DNA from 4 places in the Cytobacillus sp. FSL H8-0458 genome. Region 1 is predicted to be linked to each of the others. Evidence: predicted binding sites of a transcription regulator. Region 1 holds the regulator's gene; each other region holds the start of a gene.
What was found. Region 1 encodes Rex, which represses fermentation and respiration genes when NADH is low (regulators of the CRP and FNR family bind a similar motif). Its sites were predicted from a motif close to TTGTGAAATATTTCACAA; they were not measured.
Positions count from the first base shown of each region.

Region 1 (7,499 bases):
CACCATCATTAGTGATTAATGGAGAACCGAATTTCTTCTCAAGAACCACGTTGCGTCCTTTAGGTCCAAGAGTTACTTTTACCGCATTTGCAAGGGAATCTACACCGCGAAGCATCGCGCGGCGGGCTTCTTCACTAAATTTAATCTCTTTAGCCATTGATAAAAACCTCCTCAAAAATTTTAGCTTTATCTTTTAATAATCTTCGTCTGATCGGCGATTAGCCAATTACAGCAAGAATGTCATTTTCGCGTAAAATTAAATATTCTTTGCCTTCGTACTTCACTTCAGTACCAGCATATTTTGAGAAGATGATACGGTCGCCGTCAGCAACTTCAAGGGCAACACGCTCACCATTTTCAAGAACGCGGCCAGTTCCCACAGCTACAACTTTGCCTTCTTGAGGCTTCTCTTTAGCAGTGTCCGGCAGTACGATGCCGCTTGCAGTTTTTTCTTCAGTTTCAACAAGCTCGATAATGATTCGATCACCTAGTGGCTTTAACAAGTGAAACAACCTCCTCAAATAATATGTAAATATTTTTATTTATTAGCACTCTCTCTGTATGAGTGCTAACACAATTATTATATTAATGAATCTCTTTTCTATTTGCAAGGGTGAAGCTTAAATTTTTTATAAAAAAATTCATTCGCGCTTACCCGCTATTTTTCGACACGGACAACCCCTTAAGTATGCTGCACAAACACTCATTTTTACCATATTAAGCCTCTCCTTGGTGCTGATATTTGAAACCCGCTCCTTATAAAGAGTACAATGGCTGTAGGACTTGTTTCCAACACTCAGATTAAGGGGTAAAACATTTTGAAGAAGGAATACTGGATTATATTAATCGCCTATATTGCCATGCAGCTTTCAAGCTTGTTTGGCGTTCCGCTCGTTTTATTAGCTGCCGATGCCCTGGGACAGAATCCGGAGAATATGCAGATTCTTGCCGTTGCCTACTGGCTCGTGATCAGTTTCACGATTACGTTGATCATTACACTTCTATTACTAAGGAAAGAAATGAAACGGGGACTGGATAGGGATGCCTCTTCTGCTGCAGGCTCAGTGGGCTGGGCGATTGGAGGCATATTTTTGGCCCTGATTGCTCAAGCTACTGCTGCAAGCATTGAAAACCTGATTGGCATTGAAATGGGATCTGAAAATACGCAGCAGATTATCCGGATTATTGAAGCATCGCCAATCGTCATTTTAATCAGTTCGGTTATCGGGCCCATCCTTGAGGAGATCGTCTTTAGAAAAATTATTTTTGGCTCACTTCACAAGCGCTTCAACTTCTTCCTGTCGGCCCTGATCAGCTCGGTCATTTTTGCACTTGCCCATTTTGAGCCTGAACATGTATTGCTATACTCGGCAATGGGATTCACCTTTGCCTTCTTATATGTCAAGACAAAGCGGATTATCGTGCCGATCTTTGCCCATGTGGCGATGAACACCTTTGTTGCGGTTGTCCAGCTGAATCAGGACAATATACAAAAGTGGTTAAAGGAAATGGAAAACATGCAGAGCTTTATCAGCTTTTTTTGTTAGAGAAATGCTGTGGAGATAAAATTTACTGGGGGATTTTCATGAGAAGCACACCTTTGTTTTCAGGCTTTATTTACATCCTTCTCGGATGCCTTTTCACCTTTATAGCCATCCAGAATACCCAGCGGGAAGAAACCTGGGGATTCTTTACTTATTTTCTGGTCCTAATTGCCACCTTTGATTTTGGCACCGGTCTCCGATTGGTTGGCCAGCATTTTAAAATGAAAAAATGAGCCCGCAAAAGGCTCATTTTTTTTTACAATTCTTCAGGATAATTTTTCAGAAAATAAACCAATGACTGCAATTCCACTGCCAGATCGATATGGTGAATCCGAATCGAGGACGGTACAGTGAGCCTCGCAGGTGTAAAATTAAGGATTCCTTTAATTTTCGCATTCACCATCCGATCGGTAATAGCCTGGGCAGGCGGTGCAGGCACCGTTAAAATCGCCACCTGAATATTATTTTTGACAATAACTTCTTCAAGGTCATCCATATGATGGACCGGCACATCACCGATTTTCGTGCCAACCTTGCTCTCATCCACATCAAATGCCACTTCTATTTTCGTATTATTATTTTTAAGAAAATTATAGTTAAGAAAGGCCGTTCCTAAATTTCCTACCCCGACCAAAGCGACTTTGGTAAGCTCGTCCTGGTCAAGAGTCTTCCGAAAGAAGCCCAGCAGGTAATTCACATTATATCCATACCCTTTTTTACCTAACGCACCGAAGTACGAAAAGTCACGGCGAATCGTTGCAGAATCCACTTTTACCGCCTCACTCAATTCTGCTGATGAGACTCTTTGTTTGCCGGAGGAATGAAGGTTTTTTAGGAAGCGGTAATATAAAGGCAGCCGTTTAGCTGTTGCCTGCGGTATCTTAATTGGTTCATTGGCCATTCGTCCATCCCCATTTCTTATGATGAATTAATTTCGTTTAAAATCTCCGTTTTTTCCGCCTGTTTTCTCTATTAAAAAGGTTGGCCCAATTACCATTCCTTTATCTACAGCCTTGCACATATCATAAACGGTCAGCGCACAGACAGAAGCAGCTGTTAACGCTTCCATTTCCACACCCGTGTTTCCTTTTGTTTTAACAGAAGCTGTAATGATAAGGGCGTACTCTTCCTCTTCTGCTTTCCATGAAAATGAAATGTCGACACCCTTTAGCGGCAGCGGATGGCACATCGGAATAATGTCCCATGTTTTCTTGCTCGCCATAATGCCTGCCGTTTGTGCAACAGCGAGTACATCCCCTTTTTTCATGGAATTTGATGTGATCTTCTCGTATATCTCCTGATTCACCGTAATACTTGACTGAGCGATGGCCGTTCTTGCCGTCTCAGGCTTATCGCTGACATCCACCATTTTCGCCCTGCCCTCTTGATTAAAATGAGTAAAATCCGCCATTTAAAAACACCTCTCTTCAAAATCATACACTATTTTTCCGTTACTTTGTATGTGCTTTGTAAGGTTCTTCACATATTTATTTACCTTTTGTTATGATTTAATGCCCTTCAGCCGTGCTTATAGTCCTGTCTCCTTTATTGCCGAACATATATGAATGAGTTACACTTACTCTATACCCGAGGTGAAAGAACATGATACTATTACAAGTCAATCAGCTTGCAAAAAGTTTTGGCGCTGATCCCATTTTAACGAATATAAAGCTAGAAGTACAAACCAGGGACCGGATTGCCCTTGTAGGGCGCAATGGTGCAGGAAAATCCACCCTATTAAAAATAATTGCCGGACACATGACCTATGATTCCGGTGAGATTATAAAGCCAAAGGAAGTAACAATCGGCTATCTCGCACAAAATACCGGACTGGAATCTGAGTTATCCATTTGGGAGGAAATGCTGACTGTTTTCAGTCATCTGCAGAAGCAGGAAAAACAGCTCCGCAGCCTTGAAGAACAAATGGCAGATCCTGATGTCCTTAATAATTCAGATGCCTATGAACGCATTTTAAAGGATTACGACAAACTTCAGGTTGATTTCAAAGAAAATGGCGGCTATCAATATGAAGCAGATATCCGTTCCATTCTCCACGGACTCAACTTCAGCTCATTGGGCTATAATACTAAAATTTCATCATTGAGCGGCGGACAGCGAACAAGGTTGGCCCTTGGTAAACTTCTGCTGACAAAGCCTGACATTTTAATCCTGGATGAGCCTACCAACCACCTTGATATTGAAACATTATCGTGGCTCGAACAATACCTGCAGGGTTACAGCGGTGCCATTCTAATCGTATCACATGACCGGTACTTTCTTGATAAGGTCGTTTCCCAGGTTTACGAGATTTCCCGCCACCAAATAAGAAAGTACCCAGGAAACTACAGTTCCTATTTGGATCAAAAAGCGGCTAATTATGAAAAAGAAATGAAGCAATTCGAGAAACAGCAGGAAGAAATCGCTAAGCTGCAGGACTTTATCCAGCGAAACCTCGCCCGGGCCTCCACAACCAAAAGGGCACAAAGCCGCAGAAAGCAGCTTGCCAGAATGGACGTGATGGACAGGCCTCTTGGAGACGAGAAATCAGCTTCCTTTGGGTTTGGCATCGAACGGCAGTCGGGCAATGAGGTTTTAAATATACATTCTTTAGCTATAGGCTACGAAGAGAAAGTCAGCGAGAATATTTCAATGCGGCTGGCAAGAGGCGACAGCATTGCACTTGTAGGACCAAATGGAATCGGCAAGTCCACATTGCTTAAAACCATCATCAAAAAAATCCCTTCTTTTTCAGGGGAGATTCAGTATGGTTCCAATGTGACAATTGGCTACTATGACCAGGAACAGGCAGAGCTCACAAGCAACAAAAGAGTCCTGAACGAATTATGGGATGAATACCCGCTGAAACCGGAAAAAGAAATCAGGACCATACTTGGGAACTTTCTCTTCTCCGGTGATGATGTTCTTAAAACCGTTTCAACACTGAGCGGCGGTGAAAAGGCCCGGCTTGCGCTTGCAAAGCTTATGATGCAGAAATCCAATTTCTTAATCCTGGACGAGCCTACAAACCACTTGGACCTGGACAGCAAGGAAATTCTTGAAAATGCATTGATCGATTATCCCGGGACCATTCTTTTCGTCTCTCATGACCGCTATTTTATCAATAGAATTACAACAAAAGTAGTTGAACTTTCTGGAAGCGGGGCAACTGAATATCTTGGCGATTATGATTATTATGTAGAAAAAAAGCAGGAGCAGGAGGAATTGCTTGCATTTAATGAGCAAGTTGACCCCACCGCATCGCAGTCTATTAAGCAGGACAAAAATAATTATCAGCTGGATAAAGAAGCTAAAAAGCTCGAACGCCAGCGAAAAAGAAGAATGGAAGAAATTGAAGAACAAATAGAAGCATTAGAAACAGTCATAGATGCTAATGATCAGCTTCTCTGTGATCCGAATGTTTATCAGGACCATGAAAAAGTGATGGAAATTACGAATGAAACGGATGAAGCAAAAGCAAAGCTGGAAGAATTGATGGAAGAATGGACGCTTTTAGCTGAAGAAGATTAAAGGAATATTCATAACTTTTAGACTGGTAGAATAGTCACTGCCAGTCTTTTTTATTATCCACAGAGATAATCACAAGAAAAACGCAGTAATATGTACTCTCCACAGACTTTTCCACATTATCCACAATTAAAGCTGGTTTTATCCACATTATCAACATAAAATTCTGAAATAAATAATTTTATCCACAGAAAAAGTCCCCTAAGCTGTCGGGGACTTTTTCCTAATTATTTATCATTGTGGATAGTAATGTCCAAACCGGGATTTGCATTTAAATCAAGACCGGCGAATTGTCCTTTTTCAAACAGAACACTTCCTGCAGCTCCTATCATCGCTGCATTATCTGTACATAAAGATAATGGCGGAACAATAAGCTTTAGGTCGGCTCTATTTCCAAACTTCTTTTCTAAAGAAGCCCGAAGACCTTTATTCGCCGCAACTCCGCCTGCGAGCAGAAGCTGCTTCACCCGATACTCTTCAACTGCTCTTTCTGTTTTCGTTACCAGGACATCAATGACACTATCCTGGAAGCTTGCGGCCAGATCTTCCGGCACTATCGTCTCGCCACGCTGTTCAGCATTGTGAACAGTGTTGATAACGGCAGATTTTAAGCCGCTGAAGCTAAAATCGTATGAACCTTCTTCCAGCCAGGCTCTCGGCAGCTGAATAGCTGGATTCCCTTCATGAGCGAGTCTGTCAATGTGAGGACCGCCCGGATATGGCAGATTTAAGGTCCGAGCAACTTTATCATATGCCTCTCCTGCAGCATCATCCCTTGTCTCGCCAATTACTTCGAAATGGCCATGATCCTTCATATAGACCAGTTCTGTATGTCCGCCGGAGACTACCAGGGAAAGTAACGGGAATTCCATTTCTTCCACCAATCTGTTTGCATATATATGGCCAGCAATATGATGCACGCCTACCAGCGGGATGCCATGAGCAAATGCAACGGCTTTTGCGGCATTAACCCCGATCAGAAGTGCACCTACAAGGCCAGGTCCTTCCGTCACAGCAATGGCTGAAAGATCGGAATATGTGATGCCTGCCTTATATAATGCTTCTTCCAGTACGATTGTTATCTGTTCAACATGATGACGGGAAGCTATTTCCGGAACTACTCCGCCAAAACGTTTATGGCTTTCAATTTGGGATGCAACGATATTGGCTGCAATTTCACGTCCATTCTTAATAATGGCTACAGCCGTTTCGTCACAGCTGGTTTCAATCCCCAAAATCCATTGATCTTTTTTCATTATAAATTCACCCACATTACTAAAGCATCTTCTTGATTATCAGTGTAGTAGTTCTTCCTGATGGCTCCGTTTTGAAAACCAAGCTTTCGGTATAAGGACTGAGCTGTGAAGTTGGATACTCTTACTTCCAGAGTCATTGTGATGGCACCCATTTCAGACGCAATCTCCATTAGCTGCCGCATTAAAGCTTCTCCAAGTTTTCTCCCGCGGTATTCAGGGAGCAGCGCAACATTTGTGATATGCGCCTCATCCACGACTATCCATGCTCCACAGTATCCTATTACTTTATTTTCTTCTTCTAAAACAACATACAAAGCAAACTGGTTATGTGTTAATTCGTTAAAAAAGGCCTCCCTGCTCCAGGGTGTTGTAAAGGATTTGTGTTCGATTTCCAAAACATCATCAATATCCTCTTTACTCATCAAGCGGAAAGTTAAGGATTTATTCATACGTTCGCTTCCTCATCTATAACTTTTTTTCCTGGTTTGCTTTTATCCAATTAGCTTCAGCTTCCGCAATCCTAATGTAATTAGGTACAAAGGAATGGACATCCTCAGCCTCTCGGTCCCTACCTAATAAAGCAAGTTCAGCCGGCCTTGGATTATGCTCTGCAGGTGAAGCGAACACTGCCCGCTCTTTAAGGAATTCTGCAAATACATCTTTATGTAAGGGCAAATCATTCCCAATGAAAAGAACGTTTTCCTGCTGTTCTGAAAGCATGGCTGCCCAATCTTTTGAAAGCAGGAGCTGGTCTTTTATCAGCGAAACTAACTGTCCTTCCCTATACTGATACAGGCCGGTATATATTTGTCCTCTCCTGGCATCAAACAAAGGCGATATGACGCCATTAAAGTATCTGCCAGCCGAGGCTGCATATACTTCAAGGCTTGATACCCCAACCAGCGGTTTATTTAAGGTCCATGCCAGTGTTTTTGCAATCGTTACCCCGATACGCACTCCAGTATACGAACCAGGTCCTTTCGCAACAACAATTTTATCTAATTCTACCGGCATAACACCGCAATCTTTCATTAAAATATCAATAGCCGGCATAACACGCACGGAATGATTCTTTTTTACATTTGTAATATACTCGCCTATAACTTGATCACCATCCAGAAGCGCTACTCCCAGAGGGTAATTGGATGTATCTATGGCTAAAACCTTCATGATA
Region 1 is NZ_JBBOBR010000001.1:3,925,748-3,933,246, forward strand. Features, by position in the region: gene groL (chaperonin GroEL) at 1-157, opposite strand, end outside; gene groES (co-chaperone GroES) at 219-503, opposite strand; gene NYE23_RS19655 (CPBP family intramembrane glutamic endopeptidase) at 819-1,547, shown strand; gene NYE23_RS19660 (YdiK family protein) at 1,586-1,777, shown strand; gene NYE23_RS19665 (redox-sensing transcriptional repressor Rex) at 1,801-2,445, opposite strand; gene moaC (cyclic pyranopterin monophosphate synthase MoaC) at 2,473-2,955, opposite strand; gene NYE23_RS19675 (ABC transporter ATP-binding protein) at 3,147-5,072, shown strand; gene tsaD (tRNA (adenosine(37)-N6)-threonylcarbamoyltransferase complex transferase subunit TsaD) at 5,297-6,325, opposite strand; gene rimI (ribosomal protein S18-alanine N-acetyltransferase) at 6,325-6,774, opposite strand; gene tsaB (tRNA (adenosine(37)-N6)-threonylcarbamoyltransferase complex dimerization subunit type 1 TsaB) at 6,791-7,495, opposite strand; gene tsaE (tRNA (adenosine(37)-N6)-threonylcarbamoyltransferase complex ATPase subunit type 1 TsaE) at 7,492-7,499, opposite strand, start outside.

Region 2 (7,499 bases), on a different contig from region 1:
GGGGAACTGACGTTTACAGATAAAGCGGTCCATGCGATGGAAGCAGGAGCAGAGGGAATCATTATCTATAACAATACAAAAGGCAGGTTCTTTGGCAATCTGGACAGCGAGGTTCCCATTCCGGCAGCGGCACTTTCAAAGGAAGAGGGAGAGAAGCTCAAGAAGCTCATGAAGGAAGGGCGGCTCCTTGCCCGGACTAATATAATAGAAGAAAGGGACATATTGGCTGACTTCAGTTCCCGCGGACCTGTTACATCCACATGGGAAATTAAACCTGATGTTGTGGCACCGGGAGTCGCCATAAACAGCACCATTCCCGGCGGATACCTCCCGCTTCAGGGAACAAGCATGGCCGCTCCGCATGTAGCAGGTGCCTGTGCTATCCTCAAACAGGCTCATCCTGAATGGGGACCGGAACAGATCAAGGCGGCACTCATGAATACCGCTAAACTTATTAGGAACGCGGAAGGACAAACATATAGAACGTATGAGCAGGGGGCCGGCAGAATCCAGCTTGATCAGGCGCTGAAAGCAGAAACGCTTGTCTTCCCGGCTTCCATGCAATTCGGGAAATTTCAAATCGCGGACAGGCTGCATGACCACAGCAGTTTTATAACGGTTGAAAATATAAGTGAAAAAACGCAGTCTTATTCTTTTTCTGTACCCTATAAGGAGCAGGGCATCAATTGGGAAATGCCTATGACGTTTCAATTGAACCCGGGCGAAAAGAAAAAGGCTGAAATTAAAATGTCTGCTGATCCGACCCTTTTAAAGAAAAAGATCCATGACGGGTACCTTCTATTGAAAACAGGAGCAGAGAGTATCCATATTCCATACCTGTATGTGCTTGAAGAGCCGGATTACCCAAGGGTGATGGGATTCGGAATCGGCAAAGGAGATAAGCCTGGCACCTATCGTTATGAAGTGTATTTGCCTGGCGGGGCGGAGGAATTCGGAATTGCGATGTTTGATTCGGAAAGTCTCCGGTTCATGGGATTTCTGGATTGGAAAAGAAATGCCGGCAAGGGGCAGCTGCTGCAGGAAATCCCTGCTGACAAACTGCCTGGGCCGGGGCTGTACCTGGCGAAAGTGTTTGCCAAAAAGGCAGGCAGGGAAGACTGGATCGAAACGTATCTATTTGTGAGGCCGGATGGCCAGCTGGGGGACCCGGAGCCTTCAGCAGAATCAGAAGAGGGTACTAAGTAAGTGAAAATAAAGCGTTTTCAGGAGCGATGCAGAATCTCGCTCCTTTTTCAATAGAAATCCGAAAATTAATTGTGATAAATATGTGAACATACCATATTTTTACCTTTTTGTTTGTGAACTTTTTCACTCCAAACGCATTGACATTGACAAAGCCCTATTGTATGCTTACAAAGGGTAAAAGATGATAGGGTTTTCAAAATATTTTTGCAGACATATTTCCCACTTCTGCATGATGTTTATATGATTATTTACGGCCTCAAAACCCTCTTACCATTCTCTTTAAGGGAGGATGCGTTTTTATGCGTCAAAAAGACCGCAACCCATTTAAGGCGATGGCCTTAATGTCCGCCATTCTTTCCCAGTTAGTAGGTTCCACGCTCATTGGCATTTTCGCTGGAAGATGGCTTGACAGCAAGGCAGGAACTGAGCCTTTATTCCTTTTAATCGGCTTGTTCATTGGACTGGGCGCCGGGATTTACGCCATGCTTCGCCTAATCCAACATTTTTTCACAGGGGAATGAACAACATGCCGGAAATCAAAGCAACTTTTCAGAGACAGCGAAAATACATATTTCTTTTGTTGTCTGTATATGTTCTCGGCTGGGGTTTTACACCTTATCAATCTATTTTTCTTGGCTTGATCTTTGGTACGAGCTTAAGTCTGTTCAATTTGTGGCTGATTTCCCGAAAGGCGCTTCAATTTGGAGAGGCTGTCGAGAGAGGCGAGAAGGTGCGTTCACTTGGAACGGTATCCAGGATGGCTACAGCGGTATTTGCTGTCATGATCGCTCTGGAATATCCTGAGAAGCTGCATCTGATCAGTGTGGTATTTGGATTAATGACATCCTATATTGTCATTATGATAGATTATTTTCTTCAATCTTTTCATTTACGTAAATAGCGGGAAGAGAGGTGAACACTATTGCATCATGAAGCTCCTATAGTGGACTTTTTAGGATTGAATTTTAACTTATCAAACGTACTGATGATCACAGTGGCAAGTGCTATTGTCTTCATTATTGCTTTGCTTTCAACCCGTCGCTTGGCCATGAAACCAACGGGGATGCAGAACTTCTTCGAATGGGTAATGGATTTTGTTAAGAATATCATTAACAGTACGATGGACTGGAAGACAGGCGGAAGATTCCATATCCTTGGATTAACTCTGATCATGTATATTTTTGTTTCAAACATGCTCGGACTTCCGTTCGCGATCACTTATGATCACACTTTATGGTGGAAATCGCCAACAGCCGATCCTGTTATCACCTTAACATTAGCGGCAATGGTAGTCGGGCTTTCGCATTACTATGGCGTAAAGCTTAAAGGAGTAGGAGAATACGGCCGGGATTTTATCAGGCCAATGCCTTTCTTGTTCCCATTGAAAATTATTGAAGAGTTTGCAAACACTCTGACATTAGGACTTCGTCTTTACGGTAACATCTATGCGGGTGAAATCCTGCTGACGTTGCTTGTCGGAGGACTCGCACATGCCGGTATAGGCGGAATGCTTGCCGCAGTTATACCAACACTTGTATGGCAGGGATTCTCAATCTTTGTCGGATCTATCCAGGCATTCATTTTCTGTATGTTAACAATGGTTTATATGGCACACAAAGTGAGCCAGGACCATTAATATATACCTGTTCATTTTATGGACAAAACATTTTAAACAAATAAATTTTCATACAATTTAAGGAGGAACTCAATAATGGGTCTTTTAGCAGCAGCAATTGCAATCGGTTTAGCAGCACTAGGTGCCGGTATCGGTAACGGTCTTATCGTATCAAAAACAGTTGAAGGTATGGCTCGCCAGCCAGAAGCTCGCGGTATGCTTCAAACTACAATGTTCATCGGGGTTGCACTAGTTGAGGCCGTTCCGATCATTGGCGTTGTTATCGCGTTCATGGTTATCGGCGGTTAATTAATACTGTACCAATCGTTCAAAAATGGCGAAGATCATTCCATGAACCTTCGCCATTCCTTTATGTTTTTTTACCGTAAACTAATTCGGAATCATGCATATGACTCCGTTTCATAAGTGGAACAACTCTTGAAGGGAGTGAATCGAGGGTGTTAACAAACAGTCTAGTATTAGGCGCTGCAGGCGGCGGTTTTAACGGCGGGGACATTTTGTACCAGCTGGTCATGTTCATTATCTTGTTGGCATTGCTGAAAAAATTCGCGTGGGGTCCGTTAATGGGCATTATGCAGCAGCGTGAAGAGCACATTGCCAGTGAAATTCAAGCGGCTGAAGAAAGCCGTACAGAAGCAAAGAAACTTTTAGAAGAGCAAAGAAATCTTTTAAAAGAAGCACGTACTGAAGCACAGGGTCTTATCGAAAATGCGAAGAAACAAGGCGATGTTCAGCGTGAGGAGATCGTTGCGGCTGCCCGCACTGAGTCTGAGCGCATTAAGGAATCAGCCAAGCTTGAAATCGAGCAGCAGAAAGAACAGGCGGTTGCCGCTATCCGCGAGCAGGTCGCTTCATTGTCTGTCCTAATTGCTTCCAAGGTTATCGAGAAGGAACTAAGTGCAGCTGATCAGGAAAAGCTGATCAATGAATACATTCAAGAGGCAGGAGAAAAGCGATGACGGGCTCCACAGTAGCAAAGCGCTACGCGTTGGCTCTTTTCCAGCTTGCGAATGAACACCAGCTTCTTGACCAAATGGAAGAAGAGCTTCGTGCAGTGAAAGAAGTAGTAAACCATAACTCAGATTTAAAGTCTGTTTTGAAATCTCCAAAGCTTTCAATTGAGAAGAAAAAAGAGATTTTAAAAGAAGCATTTGCATCTGTGAACACGTTTGTATTAAACACGTTAATGATATTAATTGAACGCCACCGTGAAGATCATATCTCTGATGTGGCAGATCATTTTATAAGCCTGGCGAATGACAAAAAAGGGATTGCGGATGCAAAAGTATACACTGTCCGTCCGCTATCTGAAGCAGAGAAGCAAGCATTATCTGTGTCATTTGCAGCTAAGGTTGGGAAAAAATCACTTCGTATTGACAATATAGTTGATACTAACTTGCTCGGCGGCATCAAGCTTCGAATCGGAAACCGGATTTTCGACGGCAGCTTGCGCGGGAAGCTAGAGCGTCTTGAACGTCAATTGTTAGGCTAAGATTCGTAGATAGGGGTGAAACTCATGAGCATCAATGCTGAAGAAATCAGTGCGCTGATAAAAAAGCAAATCGAAAACTATCAGTCGGAAATTCAAGTGAGTGATGTAGGTACGGTTATCTCTGTTGGTGACGGTATCGCTCGTGCTCATGGCCTCGACAATGTCATGGCTGGAGAACTTGTTGAATTTTCAAACGGCGTTATGGGTATGGCACAAAACCTTGAAGAAAATAACGTCGGTATTATCATTTTAGGACCATTTACAGAAATCCGTGAAGGCGACGAAGTACGCCGTACGGGCCGCATCATGGAGGTACCGGTTGGTGAAGAACTAATCGGCCGCGTAGTAAACCCTCTTGGACAGCCAGTAGATGGCATGGGGCCAATCAACACAACTAAATCACGTCCGATTGAAAGCCCGGCACCAGGTGTTATGGATCGTAAATCCGTACACGAGCCGCTTCAAACAGGAATCAAGGCGATTGACGCACTTGTGCCAATCGGCCGCGGACAGCGTGAGTTAATCATCGGTGACCGTCAAACAGGTAAAACTTCCGTTGCAATCGATACAATCCTGAACCAAAAAGATCAGGATATGGTATGTATCTATGTGGCAATCGGGCAAAAAGAATCTACAGTCCGTAATGCAGTAGAAACACTTCGTAAGCAAGGTGCGCTTGATTACACAATCGTTGTAACAGCATCTGCATCACAGCCTGCTCCAATGCTATACCTGGCTCCTTACGCTGGGGTAACAATGGGTGAAGAGTTCATGTACAACGGCAAGCACGTTCTTGTTGTGTATGATGACTTAACAAAGCAAGCTTCTGCTTACCGTGAGCTTTCATTGCTATTGCGCCGTCCTCCAGGCCGTGAAGCATATCCAGGGGACGTATTCTACTTGCACAGCCGCTTGCTTGAGCGCGCTGCGAAGCTAAGCGATGCGAAAGGTGCAGGTTCAATCACTGCTCTTCCATTTATCGAAACACAAGCAGGCGATGTTTCTGCTTACATTCCGACAAACGTTATCTCAATCACTGACGGACAAATTTTCCTTCAGTCTGACCTATTCTTCTCCGGTGTACGTCCGGCGATCAACGCAGGTCTTTCTGTATCACGTGTAGGTGGATCTGCACAGATCAAAGCAATGAAAAAGGTTGCAGGTACACTGCGTCTTGACCTTGCTTCATACCGTGAACTTGAATCATTTGCCCAGTTCGGTTCTGACCTTGATAAAGCAACACAGGCTAAACTTAACCGTGGTGCCCGTACAGTAGAGGTTCTAAAGCAGGATCTTAACAAGCCGTTAAAAGTTGAGAAGCAGGTTGCAATCCTTTACGCTCTAACTCGCGGCTTCTTAGATGACATTCCTGTACAGGATATTCGTCGTTTCGAATCTGAATTCCTTTCATGGTTAGACCATAACCGCAAAGATTTGTTAGACCATATCGTGACTACAAAAGAACTTCCTTCTGATGACGATATGGCATCTGCGATTAACGACTTTAAGAAAACTTTCGCAGTATCCGAATAATAGAGCATGCAATTAAGGTTAGGGGTTTAATCCCCTCCCTTTGCTTCTCTTGTTAGGGTCTGACAAACTTTGAAAAAGGGTGGTGAGAACCTGTGGCATCATTACGCGATATAAAAAATCGTATTACTTCTACGAAGAAAACGAGTCAAATTACAAAAGCAATGCAGATGGTATCGGCTGCGAAAATGAATAAGGCGGAAATGAATGCGAGGTCATTCGTGCCTTATATGGAGAAAATCCAGGAAGTTACGGCAAGCATCGCTTTGGGAAGCAAAGATGTCTCACATCCTATGCTGACCAGCCGCCCAGTCAAGAAAACTGGTTACCTCGTAATCACTTCTGACCGCGGACTTGCGGGAGCTTATAACAGTAACGTCTTGCGAAATGTCTACCAGACAATTCAAAAGCGCCATAAATCACCGGATGAGTATGCAATCATTGCAGTCGGACGTGTGGGCCGTGACTTTTTCAGAAAGCGCAATATGAACGTCATTCTGGATATTGTTGCTGTTGCGGACCAGCCTGCATTTGCTGAAATCAAGGATATTGCCAGCAAAACAGTTGGCATGTTCGCTGATGAGACATTTGACGAATTATATATGTACTACAGCCATTATGTCAGCGCGATTCAACAGGATGTAACAGAGAAGAAGCTTCTTCCGCTTACGGATATCTCCAGCTCGACAAAGCTTACATCTTATGAGTTTGAACCTTCCGCTGAAGAAATTTTAAAAGTATTGCTGCCTCAATACGCTGAAAGCTTAATCTACGGAGCGCTTTTAGACAGTAAGGCAAGCGAACATGCTGCAAGGATGACAGCGATGCAGAATGCAACGGATAACGCTAAAGAGCTTATCAACTCGTTAAGCCTAAGCTACAACCGTGCACGTCAGGCAGCCATCACGCAGGAAATTACCGAAATCGTCGGCGGAGCAGCCGCGTTAGAATAATAAAACCTGGATTTATACTCTAATATGAGAGTAGTCCAGCTACAGCGCCTAGCCCCTCGAGTCATAAGCCGATCCCTTCCGGAAGGAAAGAACGCCTTCCTGCAGGGCTCGTCTTATGCTTGTCGGGGCTGACCGAGGCGCTTCCGCATTCTTAATTAGGAGGGAAAAAGATGAACAAAGGACGCGTTCTTCAAGTTATGGGTCCGGTTGTTGACGTAAAGTTCGAAAGCGGCCAGCTTCCTGAGATCTATAATGCATTGACTGTTACAAACCCAGCGCGTAACGAATCTGAAGTTGACATCAACTTAACCCTTGAAGTTGCCCTTCATTTAGGTGATGATACAGTCCGCACCATTGCAATGTCTTCTACTGATGGCTTACAGCGCGGAAGTGAAGTTGTTGATTCGGGTGCTCCTATCTCTGTACCAGTAGGTGATGTAACACTTGGACGTGTATTTAACGTGCTTGGTGAATCAATCGACTTAGATCCAGCAATCGCTGCAGATGCACGTCGTGATTCTATCCACAGAGAGGCTCCTAAGTTTGAGCAGCTTTCTACTGAAGTAGAAATTCTTGAAACTGGAATTAAGGTAGTAGACCTTCTTGCTCCATACATTAAAGGTGGTAAGATCGGTCTGTTCGGTGGTGCCGGTGTAGGTAAAACCGTATTAATCCAGGAATT
Region 2 is NZ_JBBOBR010000004.1:5,808-13,306, reverse strand. Features, by position in the region: gene NYE23_RS24710 (S8 family serine peptidase) at 1-1,206, shown strand, start outside; gene NYE23_RS24705 (AtpZ/AtpI family protein) at 1,506-1,727, shown strand; gene NYE23_RS24700 (ATP synthase subunit I) at 1,733-2,107, shown strand; gene atpB (F0F1 ATP synthase subunit A) at 2,129-2,842, shown strand; gene atpE (F0F1 ATP synthase subunit C) at 2,918-3,130, shown strand; gene NYE23_RS24685 (F0F1 ATP synthase subunit B) at 3,280-3,801, shown strand; gene NYE23_RS24680 (F0F1 ATP synthase subunit delta) at 3,798-4,334, shown strand; gene atpA (F0F1 ATP synthase subunit alpha) at 4,359-5,867, shown strand; gene NYE23_RS24670 (F0F1 ATP synthase subunit gamma) at 5,960-6,817, shown strand; gene atpD (F0F1 ATP synthase subunit beta) at 6,988-7,499, shown strand, end outside.
Region 2: NYE23_RS24705 (AtpZ/AtpI family protein) is a predicted target of Rex. The motif match lies at 1,318-1,335, and genes of this name have one in related genera.

Region 3 (7,499 bases), 1.1 Mb from region 1:
ATTTCCACATATTTTCTGGCTTCCTGAAATAATCTGTTACCCATCGCTATATTCCTCCGAGGGATGATTCTTTCACATTAGCTAATTTTTGGGCTTCCGCCTCAGCATAGGTCATGTGGTACGGGATACGCTCATCATGCTTACTAACAGTATCAGCACCCTGTTGAACGAAGCGTTTTGATTTATTACGTTTACCCATTCGAATCCCCTCCATGAAAGAGTTTGAAGCCGCAATTGGGCTGCTTCATCTTTAGTATGCTCTAAAGGAAGGATTTAAAAAGGGGATTTAATGGTTTCATTTTAATTCTTTTTGGTCAGCTGCTTAAAGAGCTTTAAGATTTAATAAGTCATTTAGATAAATGCCTATTCCATCTTCCTCATTGGTTAATGTGACCTCTTTGGCAATATTTTTCACCTGGTCGATAGCATTGCCCATGGCAATCCCGTAGCCTGCAAATTCAAGCATTTCAAGATCATTGTCCTCATCGCCAAAAGCAATGATGCGCTCGGGCGGTATTTGGAAGTAATCAGCTGCTTTTTTGAGGCCAACAGCTTTATTCAGTCCCGTTTTCACGATTTCAATGACGTGCCAGGGAGCCGCCCATCTGCGGTGGTCAATTACTTCGGCATGGACCTCGGAAAGATGATTTCTGATGGACTTTACATGTTCCTCATCAGTATGGATCAGCATGCTTGTCGGATTATCTTTTAAGTAATTGCGCAAATCCCCGGTTGTAATATTCGGATCGCCAAAACCGAAGATGTCGAGAAGCTTCTCATCATGGTAGTGTAAATAAACATCATCAATAACTTCTGCCACGATATTATGAATAGTATAGCTATTAACGGCTTCGACAATTTCCTTTGCAACGTTCATTTGCAGTGGTGTGTGGTAAACACCCCAATTATGGTCTTTAGGATGATGTATGTATGCACCATTGAAATTGACAATCGGTGTAGTCAATTCCATTTCACGATAGTAAATTTCACTGGAGCGAAATGGCCTTCCGGTGGCAATCATCACTTCATGCCCTTGTTCACGTGCCTTTTGAATAATCATTTTAGTTTTAGCCGAGATGGTTTTGTCATCTTTTAATAATGTGCCATCAAGGTCCAATGCAATTAAATGTTTTTCTGCCATAAGATCTCCTTCTAAGCGCTCAGCACTTTATAATAATAATTAATTGCAGTCAGCGGACTGCAGCTCATTGCTTATATTGAAGTATGCCCCGCTTTTCTTCTAAGTGTAAAGGTTTTGGAAAAGAAAAGTCCACATGTTAAACTGAAAAATAGAAAGAATTTACATAAAGACAGGAGCTAAAATTTTTACAAAATCATTTTATACATATATGTTATCAATATTATTATAATTTTGTAAAAAAATTCACTTTGGTACTACAGGTTTAGGAGGAAAAATTGTGGTTGTTATTGAACATAAGCTTATCAGAGAAATTCCTGTTCTTGAACTTGCCAGACAGGAAATAAAAGGGGGACCCCTGCCTTTTATCATTTTTGTTCATGGGTTTACGAGTGCCAAAGAACATAATCTGCACTATGCCTATCTCCTTGCAGAAAAGGGGTTTAGGGTAGTGCTTCCGGACACCTTATTTCATGGGGAAAGATCGGAAGGCTTATCAGGCAGCGATTTAAATTTCAAGCTATGGGATATTGTTCTGAATACCATTGCTGAATTGAACATAATCAGGAATGTCTATGAGGATTGGGACCTGATTGATCAGGGAAGAATAGGCCTTGTGGGCACCTCCATGGGGGGAATAGTAACTTTGGGCGCCCTGACACAGTATGAATGGGTCAAAACTGCAGTTAGCCTTATGGGTATGCCGTATTATGAAAAGTTTGCTCAGCTTCAGCTCGATGAACTGAAGAAAAATAATATTAAGGTTCCGCTCACAAATGAAGAACTAGCAGATCTTCTGAAAATTCTTAGGGAGCGGGATCTGGGCCTTCAGCCAGAAAAGCTTGGCGGAAGGCCGCTCATGTTCTGGCATGGCAAAAAGGACCCGGTTGTTCCTTATTCCTATACATACCAATTTTATGAGACCATCCAGCCCCTGTATAGTGACTCACCTGAAAACCTCCTGTTTATATCAGATGAACAGGCGGGGCATAAAGTCAGCAGGGAGGGGCTGCTTGAAACAGTTAAATGGTTTGAGGAACATTTATAACCTGTATTTTTTCATTTCATTTAAATTTTTGTTAAGATAAAGATAGTAAATAATGAAGGAGTGCTGCAGATATGGATCAGGATTTAAAAGACAGCATTATGGGTGCACTGGAGCTTGTAGTAGACCCTGAGCTGGGGATAGACATTGTAAACTTAGGCTTGGTATATGATGTGAAAATGGAAGAGGAAGGGAAAGCTATAGTTGATATGACTCTTACTTCCATGGGCTGTCCTTTGGCAGGCACAATTGTTGAACAAGTAAAGTCTGCGCTGGCAGATATCCCTGAAGTAAAAGACACTGAAGTGAATATTGTCTGGAACCCGCCTTGGTCCAAGGACAAAATGTCCCGCTATGCAAAAATTGCACTTGGCGTACGATAAAATTTAAGCTCAAAACAGCAGGAGTATTTCCTGCTGTTTTTTTGTGCCCTTGTGAGGTAGTTCACTTATTTCACATGCCGATTATCCTATAATAACAATGGAAAGACAAAATATAGTTTGCTTTGCGTTGACAAATGGCCGGGAGTAAGGCCATCAAGGAGGCATTTCTAATGGGATTTGATAGAGATTTTAATAATGACCCTTTTATTGTGATATGGGAATTAACAAGGGCATGCCAGCTAAAATGTCTGCATTGCCGTGCGGAAGCGCAGTACAGGAGAGATCCGAGGGAACTTTCCTTTGAAGAAGGAAAGGCTCTGATTGACCAAATCAAGGAAATGAACAACCCTATGCTTGTGTTTACGGGTGGAGATCCATTAATGAGGCAGGATGTATTCGACATTGCCGAATATGCCGTGAAAAAAGGCGTTCGTGTTTCCATGACGCCAAGTGCGACACCAAATGTAACAAAAGAGGCTATTGAAAAAGCCAAACAGGTCGGCTTGGCTCGATGGGCTTTCAGCCTTGATGGACCAAATGCAGAAATTCATGACCATTTTAGAGGGACTTCCGGTTCCTTTGAATTAACGATTGAAAGGATAAAATATTTACACGAGCTTGAAATTCCAGTCCAAATTAATACAGTGATCTCGCGCTATAATATCGATTACCTGGAGGAGATGGCCAAGGTTGTAGAAGAACTCAAATGTGTTCTATGGAGTGTGTTTTTCCTCGTCCCAACAGGGAGAGGGCAGGAAAAAGATATGATCTCACCGGTTGAGCATGAGAAGGTATTTACATGGCTGTATAACTTAAGCAAAAAGGTTTCCTTCGATATTAAGACAACAGCTGCCCAGCATTATCGCCGAGTTGTCATTCAGCAAAAAATGAAGGAAGCAAAGGCTCAAAATGAGGATATTCAATATCTCGATGCACTTACACAGCAAGGGCTGACGGGTTCTATAGATGGTTTAGGCAGGGCGCCTAAAGGAGTAAATGACGGAAACGGGTTTGTTTTCATTTCACACATTGGGGACGTTTATCCAAGTGGGCTTTTGCCTGTTAAAGCAGGAAATGTAAGGGAACAGCCGCTGGCTGAAATATACAGGGAATCGCCCATTTTTAAAGATCTCAGAAATCCTGATAAATACAAAGGGAAATGCGGTCAATGTGAATTCCGTTATGTTTGCGGAGGATCAAGGTCACGTGCATTTGCCATGACAGGGGATTATATGGAGAGCGAGCCGTTTTGTGTATATATTCCTAAGGCACTTAGAAAGAAAGCGGCAAAAGCATAAAAGGAATAGGAGTGCAGTGTGACTGCGCTCCTATTCAATGCTGCAGTATACGGCGGGGCAATTTTCACAGCCTATTTCATTTTTTAAATACTGAAGATCTTTAACTGTAATTTTTCCATTCATTATTGTAATAATACCGTCCTTCTTTAGTTCACCCAGTATCCGGTTGGTGCTCTCTCTGGAGGTGCCGCAGAAATTCCCAAGCTCCTGGTTCGTAAGGGGCAGATCGATAAGTGTGCCGCCATTCACAGTTACGCCATAGCTGTTAGTCATTCTGATAAGAGTTGAATACAGGGCACCTTTTTTCCCATTAAGCACAAGGTCTCTGAATTTGGTCTGTGTATTGCGGAAATGGTCGCTCATCCATTTCATAAATTCATAGGCCAGAGTACTATTTTTAAAAATCTCCTTTTCCAGGACATCTTTTTTTATCACAGCTACCTCACCAGCTTCAAGAACTAAAGCATTCAATAAATATTTTGGGTCACTGGTAAATAAGGTCAGCTCACCAATGATTTCATTTTCCCCGCATAGCCTGAAGGTGAGTTCCCTGCCGTCCGCTGTTATCTTGCTGATTTGAATCTTGCCGGAAAGGATGATATATAGCTCATCAGCATCCATGCCTTCCTGAAAAATATAAGCCCCTTTCTGTGTTTTCATATGACGGTCAGCGAAATGAAGAAGCTCTTTAATTTCAATGGAATGTGTCTGTTTAATGGCTGTATGAGCCATGGGAATCCTCCTTCATATAACAACTGTCTTTTTTCACAATAATATCATTTGTATAGTGATAACATTGCCGGCTTTTGTGTCTTTATTGTGGCATTTTCTATAGAAATGGTCAGTCTTAACTAATAAACAGCAATTCCCTATTAACATTGCAGCGATTGTATGTTCTAATAGTAAAAGCCCTTAATTTGAGATACTGGGTTATTTCTGTTATTTTAAGGGAAAGGCTAAAATATACATCTGTATAGAAAGCTTAATAAAGTCACTCTTTAAATGGAGTTGAACGGAATGGCTAAAACCATTATTAAAGATAAATTGAATAGACCTTTAAGAGACCTGCGCATTTCTGTCATTGACCGCTGTAATTTCCGCTGCCAATATTGCATGCCGGCAGAAATCTTCGGTCCTGATTTTGCTTTTCTTCCAAAAAGCGAGCTGCTAAGCTATGAGGAAATTGAACGACTGGCTAAGATTTTCGTAAACCTTGGAGTGGAGAAGATCAGGTTAACAGGCGGGGAGCCCCTTATGAGAAAGGACATGCCTAAACTTGTCAAAATGCTTTCAGACATTGAGGGATTAAAAGATATTGGACTAACCACCAACGGTGTATTGCTTCCCAAACATGCGAAGGACTTAAAGGAAGCAGGACTGCTGAGGGTTAACATCAGTCTTGACAGTCTGGATGATGAGCTTTTCGGACAAATCAACGGACGCAATGTGGGTGTCAAACCAGTCATTAAAGGGATTGAAGCAGCAAAAGAAGCAGGACTTGGCGTGAAGATTAATATGGTGGTCAAAAAAGGCCTGAATGATTCTGAAATTGTCCCGATGGCTAAGTTCTGCAAAGATAACGGCTTACAGCTCCGCTTTATTGAATACATGGATGTCGGCAGCACGAACGGCTGGAAAATGGACGAGGTTGTTACTAAAAAAGAGATTTATGACATCTTAAAGGAACACTATTTATTGGAGCCGGTAGATCCGGATTATTTCGGAGAGGTGGCCAAGCGATACCGCTATAAAGACAGCGGTGTAGATGTTGGGTTCATTACATCTGTTTCTGAATCTTTCTGTTCTAGCTGCACTCGTTCAAGATTGTCAGCAAACGGCCAAATATTCACGTGCCTATTTAATGGGGAAGGGCACGATTTAAAGGAATTTATGAGAAAAGGGGCCACGGACAAAGAAATTACCGATCGGATTATTAAGATTTGGAATGGCAGAAAAGACAGGTATTCAGACGAACGGACAGAAGAAACTGCTGCAAACAGGAAAAAGATTGAAATGTCCTATATTGGGGGATAAAAAAGCATGCTTTGCTGTGTCATGAGAAAAGGACACAGCGGGCAGGCTTTTATTTTTGCCGTTTGAATGCACAAAAAATCTGCAGCCGAAATCGGCTGCAGATAATGAGTGTTTAAATATATCGAGGAAAAAGAATATTATTTTCCAGATGAACATGCATGAATGTTTGGCTTTCCAGATCTTCAAGCCGCTTATATACAAGACGGTAAGATCCGCATGCATCTGCTGGAGGAGTAAAATCAGCTGTAATTTCCCTCAATTCCTTTAGAATTGAACCTGCATGATCATGCTCCTTCTCAAGCTCCCGGATATAGCTGATGATTTCTTCGCGATTTTCAACTTTAGGGTCTTCAAGCTTCAGCAGAAGTGGAAAAACTGACTCTTCTTCTTTGGAAGTATGTTCAAGAAGCTCGTGCTTCAATTCAAAGAATAATTGATGGACTTTAAGAAGCTCCTCATGGCTCTCTCCATGAACTCTTGATACCTTTGTTACATACGGACTTAATAATGATAGTTCTTCTTCAAGAGGACGATGATATCGCTTGATCACATGTTCAATAATGTCTTCTGATGTACTGTCTGTCCAAACCTCTAAATCATCTGTTTGGTGTTCCTTTTGAATTATTTCGTTTAATTCGTTAATCAGGACGTCCATATCCGCTGACTGCTCTGAAACAGCTCGCGCCAGCGGAATATTTCCGCCGCAGCAAAAATCAATGCGATGACGTTTAAAAACATCGCTTGTCTTTGGAAATTCATTTACAATATCTTTTACCAGACGATCTTCTGTAATTTGTATAGTCATTTAATTTTCCTCCTTCTATCTTGTGAACTATCTAAAGAATAAACGAATTTCCTTTTTAATTTGGTGACGGGCATCACACTTGCAGGTTTTTTATAAAGTTATTTGGGTAAAATCTTGCACAGATGAAAACTGAAAGTGTGATGATTGTCATGTTATGGATTTTCATGTACGTTTATAATAATTGAATTAGAAAAGACACTAAGAAAAGTACATAGGAGCTGATATCATGCTGGAGAAAAGAACTCCCATTCCTGTTGCTGAAGCAGTAAAAAAAATCATGGCATATCAAGTAAACGGAAGTGCAGAATACGTATCTATTAATGAAAGCAACGGCCGTTTTCTGGCGGAAGATATAAAAGCGACACATGATGTCCCTCATTTTGATCGATCACCATATGATGGTTTTGCTGTCCGTTCTGCGGATACCAAGGAAGCTTCAATGGAAAATCCCGTCGTATTTGAGGTGGTAGACCACATTGGGGCGGGGCATGTGACTTCTAAAAACATTGGTCCATTCCAGGCTGTGAGGATCATGACTGGTGCGCAAATGCCTCAGGAATGCGATGCTGTTGTAATGCTTGAACTGGCAAAAGCATACGAAGAAGAAGGTAAGAATTATATGTCCATAAAGCGCTCCTATAAAGCTGGAGACAATGTTTCCTTCAAAGGAGAAGATGCAAAAAAAGGAGATTCTTTAATTAAGAAGGGGACAAAGATCAATCCCGGAATTCAGGCTATTCTCGCAACCTTTGGTTATGCAGAAGTGCCTGTTGCCAAAAAGCCTGTTATTGGATTA
Region 3 is NZ_JBBOBR010000001.1:2,862,119-2,869,617, reverse strand. Features, by position in the region: gene NYE23_RS13985 (DUF3813 domain-containing protein) at 1-44, opposite strand, end outside; gene NYE23_RS13980 (hypothetical protein) at 47-199, opposite strand; gene NYE23_RS13975 (Cof-type HAD-IIB family hydrolase) at 323-1,141, opposite strand; gene NYE23_RS13970 (alpha/beta fold hydrolase) at 1,419-2,186, shown strand; gene NYE23_RS13965 (metal-sulfur cluster assembly factor) at 2,258-2,566, shown strand; gene NYE23_RS13960 (TIGR04053 family radical SAM/SPASM domain-containing protein) at 2,737-3,864, shown strand; gene NYE23_RS13955 (Crp/Fnr family transcriptional regulator) at 3,895-4,596, opposite strand; gene moaA (GTP 3',8-cyclase MoaA) at 4,882-5,898, shown strand; gene ric (iron-sulfur cluster repair di-iron protein) at 6,011-6,703, opposite strand; gene NYE23_RS13940 (molybdopterin molybdotransferase MoeA) at 6,930-7,499, shown strand, end outside.
Region 3: NYE23_RS13960 (TIGR04053 family radical SAM/SPASM domain-containing protein) is a predicted target of Rex. The motif match lies at 2,616-2,633, and genes of this name have one in related genera.

Region 4 (7,499 bases), 2.1 Mb from region 1:
AAGCTGGTTTCTGTTCACATCATAGTGCGTAACAAAACGCACATAACTAGGTCCGAAAGTTCCTGAAAGAACTCCTTCAGCTTTTAGTTTTTCAACAAATTCCGATGAATTCATCTTTAGATTTTTCACATCTGCCACAAGGATATTCGTATCCACTTGATTTACAATTTCAATGCCTTTGATTTGGCCCAGCTGCTGTGCAAGATATTGGGCATTTTCATGGTCCTCTGCCAGGCGTTCTCTCATTTGAGTTAAAGCAATAAGACCGGGAGCAGCTATGATGCCAGCCTGACGGAGCCCCCCGCCGAGTCTTTTGCGCCATTTTCTGGCGGCTGTTATAAAATCTCTGTTTCCTGCCAGTATTGATCCGACAGGAGCACCAAGCCCTTTGGATAGGCATACCTGGACAGTATCGCAATGCTTTGCTAATTCGGAAGCCGGGAGATTCAGTGCTGCTGCGGCATTGAATAATCTTGCTCCATCTATATGTACAGGAACGTTATTTGCTTTTGCAATATTATGAATTTCTTTCATATTATCAATGGGTATAACGGCACCGCCGGCTCTATTATGCGTGTTTTCAAGGCAAACCAAGCCTGTTTCAGGAAAATGCTGATCCTCTCCCCTAATGGCATATTCCACATCAGAGGGATTCATTGCCCCTCTAGTCCCGCTTATCGTTCTTGTCTGAACACCGGCAAAGGCAGAAGAAGCTCCGCTTTCATAATAAAAAATATGGCTTTCTGCCTCGAGAATAATTTCATTGCCTGGACGGCAATGTGTTAAAATGGCGATCTGGTTTCCCTGTGTTCCGCTTGTTACAAAAAGAGCTGCTTCCTTACCCAGCACTTTAGCAGCTGTCTCCTCCAGTTGATTTATTGAAGGATCCTCTCCATAAACATCATCTCCAACTTCCGCTTCATAAGCCGCTTTTCTCATAGCTTCAGTCGGCTTTGTGACTGTATCGCTTCTTAAATCAATCATGTCCTCACCCTGTCTCTATCTATAATTATTTTTACTTCATGTTACTGTACTATTCTGTATTTTTCAATTAATAAGAAAGAGCCATTGCTGGCTCTTTATAGTTATTTTTTTCAGCTTAGTTGATAATGCCGTTTCCGGCTATATCAACAGTAACTTTTACGTTTATTGGCAGATTCGGGTATACATCGCCCTTCCATTGTATTGATCCCCATACGGAAGGGTGCATGGCGATGAGTCTTCTGCCGATGCCTAAACCATCACAATTTGCCGCCTGCATTTTTTTTATTGCCCTTTCTGCATCCTTGGTCAGTTCTCGAGATAATTTTTTATTCAATTTTTTAATTTTATCTTGCTTATCCAGCTTGTCCTGAGGAAACTCTGAAATACTAATTTTCAATTTTACTTTTATATCCGCACCCTGTATTGAATTGTTGCTGGTTTGAAGCTTTAATTTTCTTGAAGACTTAATTACATCGAATGAAATAAAGTTTAAATGACTTTTATCTTCTTTATTTGACACTTTTTTTGTAAATCTCATACTTTTTCCTAATTGATCATCCATCAGGATAAACATTTTTGACTCATATTCGTTAAGATTTTCACCGGTAAAGGCCCTGTCGTTGAACATGGCAAGGCCTTTGATCTCCACTTCATTGTCCGTAGTCAGGCCGAGATATGGCAAGAGGAAGTCTTCTCCGGGATCAAAAAGCTCAGCGCAAATGGATTGGATATTTTCTTCTGTAATAAATGATACTATTTCTGCACTTGCTATCAAGTTATATAAATAATCACTAACCTTCTCTTCCTCCTGCAGCCTGCTCTTAATGATTTCATCGCCTCTTCCTTCAGCAATAGCGATTTTTGCACTTAAGGAGCTTTTGGGATCTCGATAAAAAACGTCAAGAACCGGATATATATCCTGCTTTGCCAGTTCACTCCCAATGACCATTACTCTTAATTTGGAAGCATCAAACTTTTTGGATACTTTTTTGTCAATATTTACTCTTGCTTCCCTTGGAGTATTCCCCGCAGCTGAATGAAATTCTGACCGGGCTTTTGATGGTGTATCCGGGCTTGTACCCAGAATTGGTGATGTAACGCCATCACGAATTCTGCCATCAGGTTCAAGATCAAAGCTTGCACTCATATAAAGCCTGACTTCCTTTAATAAATTTTGGTCCCAGCAGCCGGTCAGGAAGAGGCTGATCATCAGGACAGGAAGAATTCTTTTAATGGTAGTCAAAGCGGCTGCTGCCCCCTTTTTGTTTTCTCTTGAATACATAAGAAAAGACCAGCAAAAGGAAAGGGATCATAATGATAAAAAGTAAACTGATATATGACATCAGTTGGGATAACTTGTCCGTTAAGCCGGTAATTGGCTTGATCCCACTGGCAACAAGAAAAATTACAGCTGCAAAGAGATTAACGTAGAAGCGGTTTTTCCCCTTGGGGATCAGTTTTTTTGCACTTTTTGCAGACATATAAAGATAACTCACAAAAGAAGTGAACACGGAAATAATCCAAATGGACAAAAAGAATAAATCCGTTCGTTCGATGATTTTAAACGAATAGGACTTTAAGATAAATAACATTGGTTCAGGTACGACCGCAATCTCTTCAGGACTGTAATAAATAAAGTTGATAATGATCAGATATGTGTAAAGTAAAGTAATGAGCGCATTGGCACCGGTTATAATAAGGTACTTCCGCTTGTGTTCACCATTTGCCAATGAATAAATAACCAGAATCATCTCAAAGCCAAGCATAGCAATAACAGCTTCCTTGCTACCCAGTAGAATATCCTTAATGCCTTCTTTTCCAATAGGAAAAAGAAAGTATATATTTGCATCCTTTAACGTATATGTGATCAAAAATACCAGCAGCAGCAGTAAGGGTGTGACCAATGTATAAAACCGGCCAATGACTCGTATTCCCTCCCTGCAAAGGGCGGCGGCCAAAAATGAAAACATGCCTCCAATTGCCCAGCTTGGCGTTCTGGGCAGTATCCATGTGGCAATAATTTTGTTAAAGAGCGAAAGGATCATTATTCCAACCAATAAGAAATAAAAGAGATATAAGCATATAAGAAATTTTCCGATTATCTTTCCTGCTGTTACTTGAGCGATGTCAAAAATATTACTTCCATTGAACTTTTTCAGCAGGAAATAGTACATTGTCAGAATGAGCTGAACAAAGACCCCTGCAATCATTAAAGATATCCATCCGTCTGTCTTTGAAGCCTTATACATTGTGTAGGGAAGAGATAAAACGCCTACTCCAATTTGTGTTTGAATGATGATAAAAAAGAACTGAGGAAGATTGATTGATTCTTTATTCTTCATGCTTCTTCCACCCTCTTGAATCTTTTTGCCTTAATAGATCAATGGCACCAGAGCTTACCGGGCGTTTATTCATCATCCAAAGCGGAATTCTGATAAATGCGTCTTTTAATTCATTTAGACGAAATGGTGCAAATGGGGCAAAATACGGAACGCCAAAAGACTCCAGTCTGCAAAGTGCAATTAATATAAAGATGATTCCAAACATTAAACCGACAAAGCCCATTATGGAAGCAAGGATCATTAGAGGAAAACGAAGAAGCCGGACGGTTGTGCTCATTTCATTTGACGGTACCACAAAGGAAGATACTGCAGTTACAGCAACCACAACAATCATAATATTGGAAATGAGCCCTGCATTGACAACCGCATCACCAATGACAAGTCCACCTACTATACCAATTGTTTGCCCAATTGGCCTGGGAAGGCGTATCCCGGCTTCACGAATTAATTCAATGGTCAATTCCATCATGAACGCTTCCAATAATGGAGGATACGGTATTCCCTCAACTGAATTTTTCAATGGAATCACTAATTCATGGGGAATTACTTCAAGATGGAAGGCATTAATGGCGATATAAATCCCCGGAAGTGTAATAGCTATGATAAAACTCACAAACCGGAGAACACGGATAAATGTTGCCGGTATCCATCTGCTATTGTAATCATCAGGTGACTGATAGAAAGTAACAAACGTTACAGGCATAATTAAAGCAGTAGGACTGCCTTCAGCCATTAAGATAATCCTGCCTTCCGTTAAATTTGCCATTACACGATCCGGACGTTCTGTATTAAGGATTTGAGGGAATATACTGAATGAATTATCCTCAATAAACTCTTCAATATAACCGGGACTGATAATCATATCAGCTTTAATAAATGAAAGTCTTCTCTCAATCTCTTTGACAATTTCCTCATTTGCAATTCCTTTCAGATATAATAACGAGATTTTCGTTTTTGACTTTGTCCCAATATTCATATACCTGACAGTTAAATCCGGACTTTCGATGCGGTTGCGGATCAGAAATATATTAGTCTGCAGGTTTTCTATAAAGCCATCATGCGAACCTCTAACTACAACTTCATTTACAGGCTCCTGGATCGTTCTTTCCAGCTCTTTTGGAAAGCTTGCCAAGTAAATTTTCTGTGATTCAGGAAGACAGACCGCAAAGCTGCCTTTTAACAAAGAGTTGATGATTTCTTCTTCATTTTTTGTCTCCTGGCCGTTGAGAGAAATCAAAAACTCTTCAATATGTTCCCCCTTTAAGTTGGATAGGGGCACAAATACAAGCTCATAAAATTTTTCTTTTGATACAACAGATTCAAGGTAAAATATCCTGATTTTTTGGTCATTAACTTGAATATTCCATTCCCTGAAATCCTGGGTTTCTTCAAATTTGTTCACAAAAGATAGCGGCTGCTGAATAGATTGATCCGTATTATTATTGTGTTTGCGGTTTTTATTGATTTTCAGGCTGCGAAAGTTCCTCATGCTGCACCACGATTCTAAATTTTTTATATTTTTTCCTTTATTATTATAAAAATTCCTTGGAAAAAACTGACTAAAAATAATGTTCAAAAGTTGTTCAAAAATTGATTATGGTATTAAAACGTTGTTGTAATGCTATTTGCAGAAAATGAATTGCTGTACCAGAGGTTTACATTAATTTCCTTCTAAGTTTTGTCACAACTTTTCACAATTGCTTATGTTAATATCATTTACACAGTGATAACTAAGTTAAATAAGTGTTTCAAGGGTGTGCAAGTTTTCCAGCTATATATTTTTTTTGCATCTTTGTGAAAATACGCACATTATTTGTGAATTATTTAACAATAGTTTTTGTTTAAAGGAGATGAAACATCAGATGAAGAAAATGCTGCTCTCTTTAACAGCTATATTGCCGATGCTTATTCTCAGCGGCTGCAATATGGTTGTGTTTGAACCGCAGGGGCCTGTTGCAAGAAGCATTACCGAATTAATTAACTGGTCCCTGATCTGGATGCTTCTTGTTGTAGTAGTCGTATTTGGATTATTCGGCTACATCGTCTGGAAATATCGTGAGAAACCAGAAAATAAGGATTATGAACCGCCTGAGGAACATGGAAGCACACTCCTTGAAATTATCTGGACCGGGATTCCTATCTTGATTGTCATTGCGTTAACAATCCCGACCGTAAAAACACTTTATGCTCTCGAAGAAGCACCAAAAGGCTATGAAGAAAAAGAGCCAATTACTATACATGTAACATCTGCAGACTGGAAATGGATTTTCAGTTATCCAGAAGAAGGAATTGAGACGGTGAACTATGTCAATATTCCTGAAGATAGGCCTGTACTTTTCAAAATGACTTCAGCAAGCACTATGCAATCTTTCTGGGTGCCTGCACTTGGCGGACAAAAGTACACCATGCCGAAAATGGAAACAGAATTATATCTTGTTGCAGACAACCCTGGATCTTATGAAGGTCAAAATACGAACTTTAACGGCCGCGGCTATGCGGATATGAAATTTGAAGTGCTTGCCCAAACCCAGGAAGATTTTGACCAATGGGTTGAAGATGTGAAGGATACAGCGCCTAAATTGACAGAGAAAGAATATGTAGGGCTGCTGAAGCCTACTCATCTAGGAAGGCTGACCTATTCAAATACTCATTTGGAATGGGTGAATCATGCCGATCCTGACTCTAAGGCATATACAAATCCTGAACTCTACAGAGGCCATGGATATCAGGGCAAGACATTCGAAGAAGACGATAATTATAAAAATGAGAAACCTAATGTAATTGAAGGTCATGGCGAAGATAAGGGCCATGATGACAGTGAAGAAAACCATGGAGGTGACCATCATGGGCATTAAATGGGATGAGTTTTTTATTACGGGAGATCCCCTTATACTAGGTTCCCAGATTGCCATTTTGCTGACAATGATTGGTGCAGTGGCAGGGATTACCTATCTGAAAAAATGGAAATACCTGTGGACAGAATGGCTGACTACAGTTGACCATAAAAAAATTGGTATTATGTATATCATCTCCGCCGTATTGATGTTTTTCCGCGGCGGGATGGACGGGTTGCTGATGAAAGCTCAGACATCACGTCCTGAAATGGAATTCCTGAATTCCCAGCATTACAACGAAATTTTCACAACACACGGTGTGATTATGATTCTATTTATGGCAATGCCGTTTTTGATTGGTTTAATGAACGTTGTCATTCCGCTGCAGATCGGTGCGCGTGATGTTGCCTTCCCTCAGCTGAACGCTCTAAGCTTCTGGCTGTTCTTCAGCGGAGCTATGCTGTTCAATATTTCCTTCGTTATCGGAGGGTCACCTGATGCAGGATGGACTTCCTACTTCCCTCTTGCAGGCAAGGAATTCAGTCCGGGAATCGGTAATAACTATTATGCAGTTGCCCTGCAGATTGCCGGTATCGGTACATTAATGACAGGTATAAACTTTATCGTCACGATTTTGAAAATGAGAACAAAAGGCATGACACTGATGAAAATGCCAATGTTTACGTGGACTACTTTCGTAACATCCATTTTGATTGTGGCGGCTTTCCCTATTTTCACAGTCGCATTGGCATTGATGACGTTTGACCGTCTATATGGAACGCACTTCTTTACCGTATCCGGCGGAGGCATGGATATGCTTTGGGCTAACCTTTTCTGGCTATGGGGCCACCCTGAGGTATATATTGTTGCCCTTCCTGCTTTCGGGATTTTCTCGGAAGTCATTGCAACTTTTTCAAGAAAATCATTGTTTGGATATAAATCGATGGTATTTTCCATCCTTGGAATTGCACTTCTAAGTATGGTTGTATGGGTTCACCATTTCTATACAATGGGTTCAGGACCTGCAGTTAACTCATTCTTCTCCATCACGACGATGGCGATTGCCATACCTACTGGAGTTAAGATGTTCAACTGGCTGTTTACGATGAGGAAAGGCCGCATAAAAATTACGTCTGCGATGCTTTGGGCACTTGCATTCGTTCCTTGCTTTGTCATCGGCGGGGTTACAGGCGTCATGCTGGCAATGGGTGCAGCGGATTATCAGTATCACAATACATTATTCCTGGTTGCCCACTTCCACTATGTATTAATTCCTGGTGTAGTATTTGCGGTATTTGCAGGCCTGTACTACTGGTGGCCAAAAATGTTCGGCTTCATG
Region 4 is NZ_JBBOBR010000001.1:1,849,389-1,856,887, reverse strand. Features, by position in the region: gene ltaE (low-specificity L-threonine aldolase) at 1-984, opposite strand, end outside; gene NYE23_RS09005 (Ger(x)C family spore germination protein) at 1,100-2,227, opposite strand; gene NYE23_RS09000 (GerAB/ArcD/ProY family transporter) at 2,214-3,326, opposite strand; gene NYE23_RS08995 (spore germination protein) at 3,316-4,815, opposite strand; gene qoxA (cytochrome aa3 quinol oxidase subunit II) at 5,189-6,181, shown strand; gene qoxB (cytochrome aa3 quinol oxidase subunit I) at 6,171-7,499, shown strand, end outside.
Region 4: qoxA (cytochrome aa3 quinol oxidase subunit II) is a predicted target of Rex. The motif match lies at 5,140-5,157, and genes of this name have one in related genera.